Regions from separate parts of the Buttiauxella sp. S19-1 genome, predicted to be linked through region 3. Evidence: predicted binding sites of a transcription regulator. Region 3 holds the regulator's gene; each other region holds the start of a gene.

Region 1 (3,910 bases), on a different contig from region 3:
TGAAGAAGCGTGCGGCCGGGTACGCGAAAGGTAACGTCTGAGAGGCTAAACGTGGTATCGGGATGAAGGTGTTTGTCCTGCATGGTAGCCAACTTTGTTGATGGGCACGGCGAACCGTGCCCGAATACACTTAGAAGCGGAATGTAGCAGTCGCAACAACCTGGCGCTCAGCGCCCCAGAAGCAGCCATAAGTGGCGAAGCAGCTGGCAACGTATTCACGATCAAGCAGGTTGTTCACATTCACCGCCACGCTTGAACCATTCATACCGAAACGTCCGAGGTCATATTTAACCACCGCATCCAGAACCGCAGCACTACCCACTTTGAAGCTGTTAGCCGGGTCGCCGTAGCTGGAGCCGATGAAGCGACCACCGGTACCGATAGTCAGACCGGTCAGCGAGCCTTCATTGAAGGTATAATCACCCCACAGTGAAGCCATGTGCTCTGGCACCTGCTCAGGCGTGTTGCCTTTGTAGTTGGTGTCAGTGGTGTATTCCGCATCGGTGTAGGTGTAAGAAGCCGTCACGTTGATGTTGGCATTCACCGCCGCTTTCGCTTCGAGTTCTACGCCGCGAGAACGAATTTCACCGCCCTGAATGGAGGAGAAACCATGGGAAGTATCTGGGTCGGACATCAGGTTATCAGACTTAGTCAGCTGATAAATCGCACCAGTAATCACCACCGCCATATCCTTCGGCACATACTTCACGCCCGCTTCGTACTGACGGCCTTTAGACGGTTTGAAGGTGTTGCCGTAGAAATCTGCACCTGAGTTTGGCTCGAAAGATTCGCTGTAGCTGATGTACGGAGACACACCGTTATCGAACAGGTAGTTCAGACCCGCACGGCCAGTGAATTCGCTATCGTCACGCTCGGTGTAGTTATTCGCCTGGTAAGCGAGAGTTGACTGTTTCAGCCAGTCGTAACGGCCACCGACGGTCAGAACAAACTTGTTCCACTCAGCTTGATCCTGAATGTAGATGCCGGTCTGTTTCTGTTTGTTTTGCTGATACGGGTCTGCATCGCCAAAATCGTAGTTTTCGTACACTGGGTTATACAAATCCAGTGGCGGAGCGCTGCCGAAGGTGGCGTTCACATCGTTACGCATCTGCTGGAAATCAACACCAGTCAGCAAGGTGTGTGCCACGTCACCGGTCGCAAAATTACTTTGCACTTGAGTATCAACAGCAAAGTTGTGCAGCTTTTCGTTATCCACAACAGTGCCGCGAGTCAGCATATAACCTGAAGAGTCTACGCCAGTGCCGTAAACGCTTTTCTGATTGGTTTTAGACTCAACATAACGCAGGTTCTGACGCACGGTGAAAGTGTCGTTGAACTCATGGTCAAAGGTATAACCGACCATTTTATGGGACAACGAGTAGGTGTTATTTGGAACACCTTCGTTGAAATCAGTCGGCAGATAAGAACCATCTGGCAACGGCTCAACGGTACCTTCTTTCGGCAACCAACCGTAATAACCCGTCTCTGGAGTGTCTTGCAGGTTCGCTAAGAACGTGAAATTAGTTTTATCGTCAGGACGCCAGGTGAATGACGGAGCAATCGCATAACGTTTCTGTTTGGAGAATTGTTGCTGGTCGTCGTTAGAACGCGCCACACCAGTCAGACGATAAGAATAAACGCCTGCATCATCCAGTGAATCACTGAAGTCGAAACCGGTTTGCCACAGATTGTCAGTGCCCATCTTGAACTGAACTTCTTTCAGCGGTTCAGTGGTTGGACGCTTGCTTACCATCGTGATAATACCGCCTGGACTGCTTTTTCCGTACAGCACGGAAGTTGGGCCACGCATTAATTCCACGCGCTCAAGCATGTACGGGTCGATGATCACTTCGTTATAGAAGTCGCCCTGAAGTTTCAGGCCATCTAAATAGTTGTTCTGGTTAACCGAACCGAAACCACGAATTTTCACCGCGTCATAGGTGTCGGATGCACCACGGGTAGAAACGGTGATACCTGGCGTGTAGCCCAACGCTTCTTTCACGGAAGCTGGCTGGTGAGTATCCATCTCTTCACGAGTCACAATCGAAATAGACTGTGGAGTCTTTTCAATTGGCGTATCAGTTTTGGTCGCGGTTGCCGTGCGTTTAGCGGCAATCGTTGGAGACGGGCCCCACGCGCTTTCGTCAGCAACACTGGCGGAAACGGTGATGGTATCTTCTTTAGCTGTTGTGTTGTCTGCTGCAAAACTTGATGCACTGACACCGCTTACAGCGGCAGCAACAAAGAATGCAAGTTTGCGAATTGAGGTATTGACTGGTTGTCCAGTTCTTAAGCGCGCCATTGTATTATCTCTGATGAAGTAACGAATGATAACGAAAACGAGAATTATTATTATGCCGCAGAATAATAGACGAAACGGAAAGTGCATGGCAAGCGGATCACACCCCCTGGGGGACCAGGGGGATAAAAAATAACCATACAAAGTGCAAGGAGTGAAAAAGGACTCACAAACAGAGAAAACCAGGCATGAATGACACATCCCGATCACGCTGTCAGCAACGTGACCGAATGGCTAATGCGAGTGGTTCAGGAAATCGCGCTTCTGTCTATCAATGAATAATGCTGTTTATTTTTTGAAGCGAGTGTTTTCCCAGCAGCGGTTTGCTCAAAAATAATAAATTTACCCACGCGAATACTCTCGCGAGAACATTCATCGTAAAAAGGGTCAAACGTACCTTCGACACATTTCCCCATAAGCCCACGATTGGACCATTTATTCATTTTCATTTTCCATTCGAGGGAGTAATGCGCTATTGGGCAAACGATTTTCGCCCATGGATCACATATTAATGTGTTCTCAATTAATTTCCGACTGCCGCGACGAGGTAGTGTGCCGACTAATACCAGACAGTGATCCACGGGATGTTGAAGGAAAATTTGTAATATAAGGATTGGGCACCCGACCTTCCGTTCAAGCTTGCTAATACGATCGGTGAGATAGCAAAAAGCGATTCGGGCATTTTCCCCACAATTGCCTGCGTTCTGCACTCCATTGCGGTAATCATTTTCAACTTTTTGGTACAGTTGCCTGGAAGATAGCTTGAGTTTGCGCTGTGCAGAAACCGCCGCGCTGCGCATCTTGTCCCCGCCAAGGGTATGCAGCCGATATTTTTGCGGATTCGTCAACATCCACTTTTCAATCATATTTTTATCTGGATAAAACTTATTAGATGATTTTAGAGATAACCTGGAACGGGTAAAAAGCATGGCTTCGGTGAGATGTGGTAATACTATTTTTTGAAATGTTTTGCTGTCCATCTGACTTTCCTGTCTTGTACTGTGAAATTTTAAGCATTCAACAAAACATTAGAGCATTCTTCACAAGAGGCAGACAGGAAATAAATAATTAAGAAAAATATATGCCACCCGTTAGATTATTATTCTAAAAGGTGGCACACAAGGACGTTCAGCAATTAATTCCCGCCGAACATATCCTTAATCCAACCGGCAACACCATCACTGGATTCAGGCTGCTGCTGAGGTTGTTGCTGCTGTTGCTGCGGCTGCTGTTGAGGCTGCTGCTGCTGCGACTGATTAAATGGATTATTGGTCTGCTCGGCCTGCTGGCTTTGCTGGCACAATCCATCCGGATTGGTCGTCCAGACAGGAAGGACGCGATCCCCACCGCCACCACACTGGAAGTAACCCGCGCTATCAACACCCATATCAACAATGTCTTCCGGTGGGTTCAGCACCAGCGGAATTGGCGTCTGGTTAGCCAGATAACGTTGATACAGCGACATCGCCCCGCTCGCACCATATAGTTTGGTCGGCTGGTTGTTGTCACGCCCTACCCAAGTAATCGCCACTTCTTTGCCATCAATACCGGCAAACCAGGTATCCACATTATCGTTGGTGGTACCCGTTTTCCCTGCCAGATGCAGGTTCG
Region 2 (3,910 bases), on a different contig from region 3:
GGTGTATAGCGCATTGGATATCCTTCCGTAGAATATAATTACCAACAAAATTAAAATTAACGAACGGATTTTTCTTGCTCGTCAAAGCCACTTTCTCATATATATTAAGCGTATGAAGGACTCAGTACAATTACCGGGCTAATGGTCACGGTATTTAACAAAATGAAGAACAGGGGATATTGTCGCTGGGCATAAAAAAGCCCCGCAGATGCGAGGCTCACGGACAGGGGAATATGTTAATCGAACACACCGTTAATGACGGAGGTCACAATGGCCGTGCTTAAAGCAATAAGCACCAAATCATTACCCACCGCTTGCCATGATCCTCATTCGACTTTCCGTTACCCTGGCCCCGCTTTTAGCGCTATTGCCATGGTTACCGCTATTACCACTGTTACCGTGATTACCGCCACCATTGCCGTTGCCAGGGTTTGCATAAACGGGGGCGGCAAGGACAGTCAGAGAAATAACCGCCGCAAATGCAGTTTTGAGGGTGCGACGCTTAATCATGATGCTTATTCCTTGAGGGGAAATACACACTTTGAAAATATGACGAGGTTATAACCTTAACAATCTTATGTTTTCTTATTTTTAAATACAGTTGCATGAATGACCTAACCATCAGATTTAAGTTGAGAAAGATTTACTCAAGCTATGAGTTAGAATTGTTCACATGCCTGTCGCATTCAGTGACTTTCACGATAAGGAAGTAAGGAAAATATTATGGACATTAGCGGGTTCACACTCTGGTTAGATCGCTAGAATCTCATTCCAGATGGTACACCGTTCACAACCCATACCTCCAAACTCTTGCCTGTTGAGACAATAACAGGAGGTATGAAAGCCATGCTTAAAATCACAGATGATGCGGATGAGCAATCCGGTAATGCTCTAATGTCATGGTGGGAAGGAAATGGCGCAGCACAGGTTATTGCATATGAAAATGAAACCATTCTTCTCGCACGCGCAATGGGGGAGGCATCACTCTCCTCTATGTCCCGGGAAGGTCAGGATGCTGAGGCGTGTCGGATTTTATGCTTTACAGCAAACAGACTTCACACCACCCCAAAACGGCCTTTACCACAACTTCCGACTCTGGCTGAGTGGTTTTGTCCTCTTCAATCAGCAGCCCAGCTGTATGGAGGCATCCTGTCGCGTAGCGCTGAAATAGCAGAAGAGTTGTTATCGACTCCACAAGAGTTGGTCGTATTACATGGCGACTTACATCATGAGAACGTTCTTGATTTCGGTGCCTCAGGCTGGCTGGCCATTGATCCAAAAGGAATCATCGGTGAACGAGGTTTCGACTTTGCCAATATTTTTACCAATCCGGATCTTGGCAATCCCATACCCCGGGTTGCTACTGTCCCAGGAATATTTAAACAACGACTGAATCTGGTTAGCGAAATGGCGGGCCTTGATAGAGAGCGTCTACTCAAATGGATCATTGCGTGGTGCGGACTCTCAACAACATGGTCACTCGAGAGCAACGAGACAGCATCCATAGCATTAGAAGTTGCAGCGCTGGCAGTGTCCGAACTGAATCAGTGAACATGCAGTCTCGAGTTAAATGCCCATAGGCCACCTGTCTGGATCTTGCAACAGGAAGTGTTGAGGCTATTTTCACGTCACCAGATTAAGCAGAAATAGTTAAATTGTTGATGTTGCAGTAAATCGTTGTTTTCAGACATTTTAGGTTACCTATCGCATAAATCGGTATTCTCTATACATCTTTTACTTTCTATCACCTAATCATTCGCCCGGCATTTAAATCCTTCTCAATTCAGTGGCTTAAATAGCTCTTTTCACCACCTGCAAGACTTTCAGTAGGGTCTATCCTTAGTTAAGACGTCTAAAAATGCAGCATTTTTCGAATACCCCTGTTATCAGGATGTTGTATTGATAATAGTTATCATTAACATGGGGTGTAGGCCTTTAGGCGCCAAAACATTAAGAGGTGAACTATGGATGTGCAAACCGGTAGCTTCGATCCCAGTGAATTTGCCTGGAAGGGACTGACGTTGACCCCTGATGCGTGCTCACATATTCGCAAACTGGCAAGCCAGCAACCTGGATTTTTGGGTGTGCGTTTGGGGATTAAACAGACAGGCTGTGCAGGGTTTGGCTATGTACTGGACACCGTAAAAGAACCAAAACCCGGCGATCTCCTTTTTGAAACAGACGGCGCAAAGCTGTGGGTGCCACTTTCAGCCATGCCGTTTATCGACGGGACGGAAGTCGATTATGTGCGCGAAGGATTAAACGAAATATTCAAATTCAACAACCCGAAAGCCCAGCACGAATGTGGCTGTGGTGAAAGCTTTGGGGTGTAGGCGGGATTATGTCACGTAACACTGAAACGTCTGAAGAAGTGCAAATCTGGGCGGGCAGCCATTCTTATAAAGAAGGTTTTTTCACCCAGTTAAAAACCGACGAAATGGCGCACGGCATCAACGAAGATGTGGTGCGGGCAATTTCTGCGCGGCGTAATGAGCCTGAATGGATGCTGGAATTTCGCCTGAGCGCATATCGTGCCTGGCTTGAAATGGAAGAGCCGCACTGGCTGAAGGCCAATTACGAAAAACTTAACTATCAGGATTACAGCTATTACTCCGCGCCATCGTGCGGCAGTTGCGACGATAACTGTGAGTCTCAACCGGGTGCGGTTCAGAAACCCGGCAGCAACGCCTATCTGACCGGTGAAGTAGAAGAGGCATTTAAACAGCTAGGTGTTCCGGTGCATGAAGGCTCGAATATCGCCATGGATGCGATTTTTGACTCCGTTTCTGTTGCCACCACTTACCGTGAAAAACTCTCTGAACAGGGGATTATTTTCTGCTCCTTTGGCGAGGCGATTCACGAATTCCCTGAGCTGGTGCAAAAGTATCTCGGCACCGTGGTTCCGAGTAACGACAACTTCTTTGCCGCACTTAACGCGGCGGTTGCCTCCGACGGCACGTTTATTTATGTGCCGAAAGGCGTACGTTGCCCGATGGAGCTTTCTACCTATTTCCGTATTAACGCCGAGAAAACTGGGCAGTTCGAACGTACCATTTTAGTCGCTGATGAAGGCAGCTACGTCAGTTATATCGAAGGGTGTTCAGCACCTGTGCGCGACAGCTATCAGCTTCACGCAGCGGTGGTGGAAGTCATCATCCATAAAGATGCTGAAGTGAAATATTCCACGGTACAAAACTGGTTCCCAGGCGATGGCAACACGGGTGGCATTCTGAATTTTGTGACCAAACGTGCGCTGTGCGAAGGGGCGAATAGCAAAATGTCCTGGACGCAATCCGAAACCGGTTCTGCTATTACCTGGAAATATCCAAGTGTCATTCTTCGTGGCGATAACTCTATTGGCGAGTTTTTCTCCGTAGCGCTGACCGCCGGGAATCAGCAGGCCGACACTGGCACCAAGATGATTCACATCGGCAAAAACACCCGCTCGACGATTATCTCGAAAGGGATCTCGGCCGGACACAGCCAGAACAGTTATCGCGGTTTAGTGAAAATCATGCCGACGGCGACCAACGCCCGTAACTTCACACAGTGCGATTCGATGCTTATCGGCCCGGACAGCGGCGCGCACACTTTCCCGTATGTTGAGTGCCGCAATAATACCGCCCAGCTTGAGCACGAAGCCACCACCTCGCGCATCGGGGAAGATCAGTTGTTCTATTGCCTGCAACGCGGGATAGCCCAGGACGACGCGATATCGATGATCGTCAACGGGTTCTGTAAAGACGTGTTCTCAGAATTGCCGCTCGAATTCGCGGTGGAAGCACAAAAACTATTAGCGATCAGTCTGGAACATAGCGTCGGTTAAGGATTAAGGGAAAATTATGCTGAGCATTAAAGATTTACAGGTAAGCGTTGAGGACAAAGAGATCCTGCGCGGTTTGAGCCTTGA
Region 3 (3,910 bases):
TGATTCAATTCTTGCTGAAGTCATTTGCTGACGGCGAGTGGAAGTTTAATGTTCCGGTATTGTGGGAACAGTACGAGAATATTGTCGGCTGGCAAGCTATCCCAACCTGGAATGAACCGGCACTGTTTATCCGTGGTGGTGCATCGCCTTATGTTGACGAATCACACCGCGAAACGCTGCTTGCGCAATTCCCTCAGGCGCGCGCTCATGTGGTTGCCGGTGCCGGACACTGGGTTCACGCCGAAAAACCTGATGCTGTTTTGCGCGCAATCCACCGTTTTATCGACGCAAGTACAGCAAACTGATTAAAAACAAACCGACTAGCTGTTAGATGCAGCTAACGCGTTGGCGCGCAAGCCATGCTGATGTATGATTGCGCGCTAAAATGCGCCAGAGCACCCCGCTCCGTGCCACCTGAATTCCCTGTCAGTAGTCTAATCATGGCAAAAGAACAAACGGACCGTACTACATTAGATCTGTTCGCGGACGAGCGTCGCCCCGGGCGGCCAAAAACTAATCCGCTGACGCGTGATGAGCAACTGCGTATCAACAAACGCAACCAGCTCAAGCGCGATAAAGTACGCGGCCTGAAGCGAGTGGAACTGAAGCTCAATAACGATGCAGTAGATGCACTAAATCATCTGGCTGAAGCGCGCAATATCAGTCGTAGTGAGTTGATTGAAGAGATTCTGCTCGCGCAACTGAAGCAGCATCTCAGTTAGTTGAAAGGCTATATGCCCGGAATACGATGTTGCAGTCTGTGCACAACAGGCTGATAGCAGTTTCCGCACCGCAATGTGTTCTGCTATGATTGCCCTATCTGTGGCCAATTAGCAGCCACCATACCATTAAGTATCAAGAGGTTATTTTACTCATGGCAATCGTAGGCATTTTTTTCGGCAGCGACACTGGTAACACCGAAAATATCGCGAAGATGATTCAAAAACAGCTCGGTAAAGACGTTGCTGAGGTGCATGACATTGCTAAGAGCAGCAAAGAAGACCTGGAAGGCTTCGACATTCTGCTTCTCGGCATTCCAACGTGGTATTACGGTGAAGCGCAATGCGACTGGGATGACTTCTTCCCGACTCTGGAAGAAGTTGATTTCAATGGCAAACTGGTCGCCCTGTTCGGCTGTGGTGACCAGGAAGACTATGCAGAATACTTCTGTGACGCATTGGGCACTATCCGTGACATCATTGAGCCACGCGGTGCTGCAATTGTGGGCCACTGGCCGACTGCGGGTTACCATTTCGAAGCCTCTAAAGGCCTTGCAGACGACGATCACTTTGTCGGTCTGGCTATCGATGAAGATCGTCAACCAGAACTGACTGCTGAACGCGTTCAGAAATGGGTCAAACAAGTTTCTGACGAGCTGAACCTGGCAGATATCATCAACGCCTGATTCTGGATGTGACGCAGCTTTTAAACGGGTTGCGTCACATTGATAGATTATTCCGATTAAAATAATCGCTACAAATTTTTAACTTTTCGGTTTGTCCCTGTACAATGACCCCCTGGCTAAATAGCTAACAAGGCAATTAAATCGCGACTCAGCCGCCATTTTTTAGCTTGATTATGAATAATACTTGCGGTTTCCATTTAGAATCTGCAGTTCTATAATGAGACGCATTCATCTTAACGCTCACCCTGAGTCCGAGCGATCCGTTAAGCAACAGGACAATTTCCGCATGACTGACAATAATACCGCATTGAAGAAGGCCGGCCTGAAAGTCACGCTTCCGCGATTAAAAATCCTTGAAGTGCTACAGGGTCCGGTGAACCATCATGTCAGTGCGGAAGACTTATACAAACGTCTGATTGATATGGGCGAAGAAATTGGTCTCGCCACAGTTTATCGTGTACTAAACCAGTTTGATGATGCAGGCATTGTCACTCGTCACAACTTCGAAGGCGGCAAATCCGTATTCGAGTTAACTCAACAACATCACCACGACCACCTGATTTGCCTGGACTGCGGCAAAGTTATTGAGTTCAGTGATGATTCAATTGAATCTCGTCAGCGTGAAATCGCATCACGCCATGGCATCCGTCTGACCAACCACAGCCTGTACCTTTACGGTCACTGCGCTGAAGGTGATTGCCGTACCGACGAGAATGCACACGAAATCAGCGAAAAGTAATCCGCATATCTGACATTCTGAACCAGATGTCAGGTATAAAAAAACCGGTGAGGAAGCTCACCGGTTTTTTTATTGCAGGAATTCACAGATTACTTGTTGTTCGCACGAATCTCTTGCCAGATTTTATCGCACTTGGCTTTTACCGCCTGGTCGTTACCAGTACGAGTGGCCTGAATACAGTTTTGATAATCCAGGGTGCGCACCGTTTCTTTCTTCGCAAATTCCTGGTGTTCCTTTTCCTGACCCAGCACGTTTAACACGCTCTGACAGGCCTGAATTTTATCAGGATTCCCTTCTGCGGTATTGATACAGGCGCTATAGGCTTGTTTCAGTTTTGTATCTTCCGGTGCCGTTTTAGAGGGTTGTGCGCAGGCGCTCAAACCTAAAGCCATGACCGTAACCAAAATGATTTTTTTCATGCTCGATATCCTTTATAAAACCGGGCGCTTTCACGCCCGGTATCGAATCAGAAGATGGTGAACGGTGCGATGACGATGAATTTCACGTCACGCTCATCCTGGAAGATGTTGCCGTAACCACCGCCCCAGCTTGGGATGTCGGAGTGGTTGTCGTATTGAGTGAAGTGCAGTTTGAACAGAGTGCCTTTCGCGCGCCCATCCTGAATGGTGTACAACGCATCAAGGCTGTACGCCGATTCTTTCAGGCGATTGTCAGCATCGTAGTAACCGTCAGTGGTTGGTTTAGAGCTTGGTTTTGCATCCCATGCGTAAACATACGAAGCACCTACAGCCCAACCAGCCAGATCCCAATTGCTCAGGTCATACATGGCACCCGCGAAGATGGCTTTTTCACCATTGGCGTTGAAGTCAGAACGGTTATCCCACCAGATATCCAGACGACCGTTTGACGATGCGTAAGTTGGGGTCATACGTTGCAGGAAGTAGCCCTGCTGGCCATCAGCCTTGACCATGGTACCTTCGAGGCGCAGGTCAACCTGGCCCACTTTGTAGCCGAATGTCAGAGCCTGCAACCATGCGGTGCCGTCATACAGATCGTTAACGCTGCCATCAGAGACTTTGTCACGCGAACCGTAGAACTGGTAGCTGGTAGACAATGGGCTGCCAGCTACATCAAATTTGTAGCTTGCTTTAGTGAAGTATTGGTCGATATACCCTTCTGCCTGACCGAATGCCGCTTCAAGAATCAGATCATTTTTGAAGTCATACTTCGCGCCCAGCGAGTGCAGATACTCAACTTTGGTGTTCTTATCGTTCTGATAGAACTTGTCCATCTCCAGGTGCCACGGAGCTTTATACTCATTGGTCCACATGTAGGAGAAGCTCAGAGCACCGGCATCGGCATAATCAAAGTTTGCCCCGGCTTCAGCGCCCTGGTAAGTACCAGGCATGAAACTCCAGTGTGGTGCTAATAAAGATTGCCCTGTTGGCTGGATGTAACCCGCACGGGCCCAAACCGGGCCGTATTTGAATTTAGCTGCGGCTTTATAAAGGCTTATACCGCTCTTATCGCCGGAATAATCTTCATCGTAAGCTTTGTTTGAAGAGGAAAATGCGATTTCGTTCGGGTGGCCGCTGTCGCCATTTTCTGCCATTTCGATAGCAGTAAAGGCGGCGATATCCAGACCAAACATGTCAGCAGCATAACCGGACTGGAAGTCCAGATTGGCGTTCCAGGTAGCGTGAGAAAGGTTAGTTTCATATTTATCTGTCGTAACATCTTTACGGTCACGTTCACGCTGCCAGTAATAAACACCACCGGTCAGTGTTGAATCATCAAAAAAACCT
Region 4 (3,910 bases), on a different contig from region 3:
GGCATCGTGGCGGGGGCTCGTCTGTTCGAAAGCACCTTTGGCATGAGCTATGAAACCGCACTGTGGGCGGGTGCAGCGGCAACCATCATTTATACCTTCGTGGGCGGGTTCCTGGCAGTGAGCTGGACCGATACCGTGCAGGCTAGCCTGATGATTTTTGCGCTGATCCTGACACCGGTGATGGTGGTTATCGCAGTGGGCGGCTTTGACGATTCAATGGCGGTTATCAAGCAAAAAAGTATTGAAAACGTCGATATGCTCAAAGGCCTGAACTTTGTGGCGATTATCTCGCTGATGGGCTGGGGCCTGGGTTACTTCGGCCAGCCACATATTCTGGCGCGTTTCATGGCGGCAGATTCACATCACACCATCGTCAAAGCGCGTCGCATCAGTATGACGTGGATGGTGCTGTGCCTGGCGGGTGCGTGTGCGGTGGGCTTCTTCGGTATCGCTTACTTCAATAACAACCCGTCATTGGCAGGCTCTGTTAACCAGAACGGCGAGCGTGTGTTCATCGAGCTGGCGCAATTACTGTTTAACCCATGGATTGCAGGCATCTTGTTGTCAGCGATTTTAGCGGCGGTGATGTCTACGCTGAGCTGCCAGTTGTTGGTATGTTCCAGCGCCATTACTGAAGACTTGTATAAAGCCTTCTTCCGTAAAGATGCCGGGCAGAAAGAGCTGGTGTGGGTAGGGCGTTTCATGGTGCTACTGGTTGCTCTGATTGCCATCGCACTGGCGGCTAACCCTGAAAACCGCGTTCTTGGTCTGGTGAGTTACGCCTGGGCAGGCTTCGGTGCCGCGTTTGGCCCGGTTGTGCTGTTCTCGGTCATGTGGTCACGCATGACGCGCAATGGCGCGCTTGCGGGGATGATCATCGGTGCCTTGACCGTCATCGTCTGGAAACAGTTTGGCTGGTTGGGTCTGTACGAAATCATTCCTGGTTTCATCTTCGGCAGCATCGGTATTGTGGTTGTTAGCCTGCTTGGCAAAGCGCCAAGTACATCGATGCAAAAACGCTTTGCACAAGCGGATGAGATTTACCACACCGCTCCACCGTCGAAGTTACAGGTCGAGTAATTCTGCTGACAAACCTCTTCGTAGGTTGGATAAGCGCAGCGTCATCCGACACAACGCGCGCAAACGGTGGATGACGCTAACGCTTATCCACCCTACAAAACACGTTTATCACCCTTTGCCAGCAATCTGGAAGGCCGCTAATAGCGGCCTTTTTTACAGCTATACACAAAAATTCAAATTCTCTGCTTGTGTTTATTTTTATGGTAATGATAATCACAATCGTTCTGGTTTTACTTTTCTTTACGTCTTTTGACCTGAGTTCACAGTTGGAGTATCAGGAATGTTCGTTCCGTTTCTCATTATGTTACGCGAAGGGCTGGAAGCCGCGTTGATTGTCAGTTTGATAGCCAGCTATCTGAAGCGCACACAACGCGGCCAGTGGATTGGCGTCATGTGGATTGGGGTGGTTGCAGCCGCAGCGCTTTGCTTAGGCTTAGGCATCTTCATCAACGAAACGACCGGCGAATTCCCGCAAAAAGAACAAGAGATGTTTGAAGGCATTGTCGCCGTCATCGCCGTATTCATCCTGACCTGGATGGTGTTCTGGATGCGCAAAGTATCGCGCAACGTCAAAGGGCAGCTGGAGCAGAAGGTCGATGAAGCGCTGCATAGCAAAGGCAGCCACGGCTGGGCGTTGATTATGATGGTGTTCTTCGCCGTCGCCCGCGAAGGGCTGGAATCGGTGTTCTTTCTGCTGGCGGCATTCCAGCAGGACGTCGGCATTATGCCGCCACTTGGTGCGATGCTCGGTCTTGGCACTGCCATCGTGCTGGGCTTCTTGCTTTATTGGGGCGGCATACGCCTGAATCTTGCCGTTTTCTTCAAATGGACCAGCTTGTTTATTTTACTGGTCGCCGCCGGTCTTGCTGCGGGTGCGGTTCGTGCATTCCATGAAGCCGGGCTTTGGAACCATTTCCAGGATATCGCTTTCGACCTGAGTAATGTTCTTTCAACGCATTCCCTGACCGGCACGCTGCTTGAGGGCATTTTTGGTTATCAGGAAGCGCCTAGCGTCAGCGAAGTGGCGATGTACTTTATTTACCTGATTCCCGCGCTGGTGCTGTTCTTCATTCCCCCACGTCTGGGTAGCCAGGCGACAAATAGCGTTCGTTAATAATATTGTGGCGAGAAATCGCCTCTTAGTTACAACATACTGATGTTTTAAAGGGATTGGCCATGACTACACATTTTCGTCGAAAAGCCCTGCATGCTGCGTTGTTTGCGCTTGCCTCTTCAGCCTTTGCGGTGCAAGCCGCCGATGTTCCTCAGGTAAAAGTCACCGTTACTGATAAACAGTGCGAACCGATGAACATTACGGTTAACGCCGGTAAAACCCAGTTCATTATTCAGAACAACAGCCAGAAAGCGCTGGAGTGGGAAATCCTCAAAGGGGTGATGGTAGTCGAAGAGCGTGAGAACATCGCGCCGGGCTTCTCTCAGAAAATGACGGCCAACCTGCAAGCCGGTGAGTACGACATGACTTGCGGCCTGCTCAGCAACCCGAAAGGCAAACTTATCGTTAAAGCTGCTGGCGACCAGGCCGCACCGAAAAACGACCTGATGGCGTTATCCGGCCCGATTACCGAATATAAAACCTACGTCACTGCCCAAGTGGCCGAACTGGTTAAAGGTACCAAAGCCTTTACTGACGCAGTGAAAGCCGGTGACATAGAAAAAGCTAAATCCTTGTATGCACCAACACGTCAGTATTACGAACGTATCGAACCGATTGCCGAACTGTTCTCCGATCTGGACGGCAGCATCGATGCCCGTGAAGACGATTATGAGCAGAAAGCTAACGACCCGAAATTCACCGGTTTCCACCGTCTGGAAAAAGCACTGTTTGGTGATAACTCCACCAAAGGCATGGAAAAATATGCCGATCAGCTCAATAGCGACGTGCTGGATCTGCAAACCCGCATTTCTGAACTGGCCTTCCCACCAGGTAAAGTGGTTGGTGGTGCAGCGGGCCTGATTGAAGAAGTCGCTGCCAGCAAAATCAGTGGAGAAGAAGACCGTTACAGCCACACTGATCTGTGGGATTTCCAGGCTAACGTCGATGGTGCACAGAAAATCGTCAACTTGCTGCGTCCTTTACTGGTGAAAGATAACGCACCGTTGCTGGCGAAAGTGGATGCCAACTTCAAGAAAGTTGACGCCATCCTGGCGAAATATCGCACCAAAGACGGTTTTGAGACTTACGACAAGTTGACCGACGCTGACCGTAATGCACTGAAAGGGCCGGTCACGGCGCTGGCTGAAGATTTGTCACAACTGCGTGGCGTACTGGGTCTGGATTAAGTTTTATGGATGAAAATAGCAAACACGGCGGCCACCTTCCGGCGCGCCGTCGGTTACTGAAAGGTTTGGGCGCGCTTGGTGGCGCCCTTGCCGTTGCGGGTGGTTGCCCTGTGGCACATGCGGCAAAACCGGAAACTTCTCCCGGCACGCTGCCGCCTGATGCGCGCATGGAAAAACAACCGTTCTACGGAGTGCATCAGGCAGGCGTGCTGACGCCACAGCAAGCGGCGATGATGCTGGTGGCTTTTGATGTGCTGGCAAGTGATAAAGCTGAGCTTGAACGTTTGTTCAAATTGCTGTCTGCGCGTTTCGATTTCCTGACCACTGGCGGCCCGGCACCGGACACCCCGAATCCGCGGATGCCACCCATGGACTCCGGGATCCTCGGTGCCGAAATTTACCCTGACAACCTGACTTTCACGTTGTCGGCGGGGACGTCACTGTTTGATGAACGCTTTGGCCTGAAAGGGCTGAAGCCAACAAAACTGCAAAAAATGGAACGCTTTGCTAACGACTCGCTGGACGCCAG

What was found. The regulator Fur, encoded in region 3, represses iron uptake genes when iron is present. The targets are predictions, from matches to a motif close to ATAATAATGAGAACNACTATCAA.
Region 1: the regulator Fur is predicted to act here: its motif matches at 2,328-2,350, upstream of fhuA (ferrichrome porin FhuA).
Region 2: the regulator Fur is predicted to act here: its motif matches at 1,900-1,922, upstream of sufA (Fe-S cluster assembly scaffold SufA).
Region 4: the regulator Fur is predicted to act here: its motif matches at 1,281-1,303, upstream of efeU (iron uptake transporter permease EfeU).

Annotation. Positions count from the first base shown of each region.
Region 1 is NZ_JAHWLU010000001.1:55,065-58,974, forward strand. It holds gene fhuC (Fe3+-hydroxamate ABC transporter ATP-binding protein FhuC) at 1-83, opposite strand, end outside; gene fhuA (ferrichrome porin FhuA) at 131-2,302, opposite strand; gene MES37_RS00265 (hypothetical protein) at 2,548-3,279, opposite strand; gene mrcB (bifunctional glycosyl transferase/transpeptidase) at 3,435-3,910, opposite strand, start outside.
Region 2 is NZ_JAHWLU010000016.1:34,266-38,175, forward strand. It holds gene MES37_RS06140 (hypothetical protein) at 1-14, opposite strand, end outside; partial or broken gene MES37_RS06145 (hypothetical protein) at 311-510, opposite strand; gene MES37_RS06150 (aminoglycoside phosphotransferase family protein) at 769-1,551, shown strand; gene sufA (Fe-S cluster assembly scaffold SufA) at 1,965-2,333, shown strand; gene sufB (Fe-S cluster assembly protein SufB) at 2,342-3,826, shown strand; gene sufC (Fe-S cluster assembly ATPase SufC) at 3,843-3,910, shown strand, end outside.
Region 3 is NZ_JAHWLU010000032.1:11,452-15,361, forward strand. It holds gene ybfF (esterase) at 1-305, shown strand, start outside; gene ybfE (LexA regulated protein) at 441-722, shown strand; gene fldA (flavodoxin FldA) at 875-1,405, shown strand; gene fur (ferric iron uptake transcriptional regulator) at 1,692-2,144, shown strand; gene chiQ (ChiQ/YbfN family lipoprotein) at 2,234-2,563, opposite strand; gene chiP (chitoporin ChiP) at 2,611-3,910, opposite strand, start outside.
Region 4 is NZ_JAHWLU010000146.1:1,035-4,944, reverse strand. It holds gene putP (sodium/proline symporter PutP) at 1-1,080, shown strand, start outside; gene efeU (iron uptake transporter permease EfeU) at 1,361-2,194, shown strand; gene efeO (iron uptake system protein EfeO) at 2,257-3,381, shown strand; gene efeB (iron uptake transporter deferrochelatase/peroxidase subunit) at 3,387-3,910, shown strand, end outside.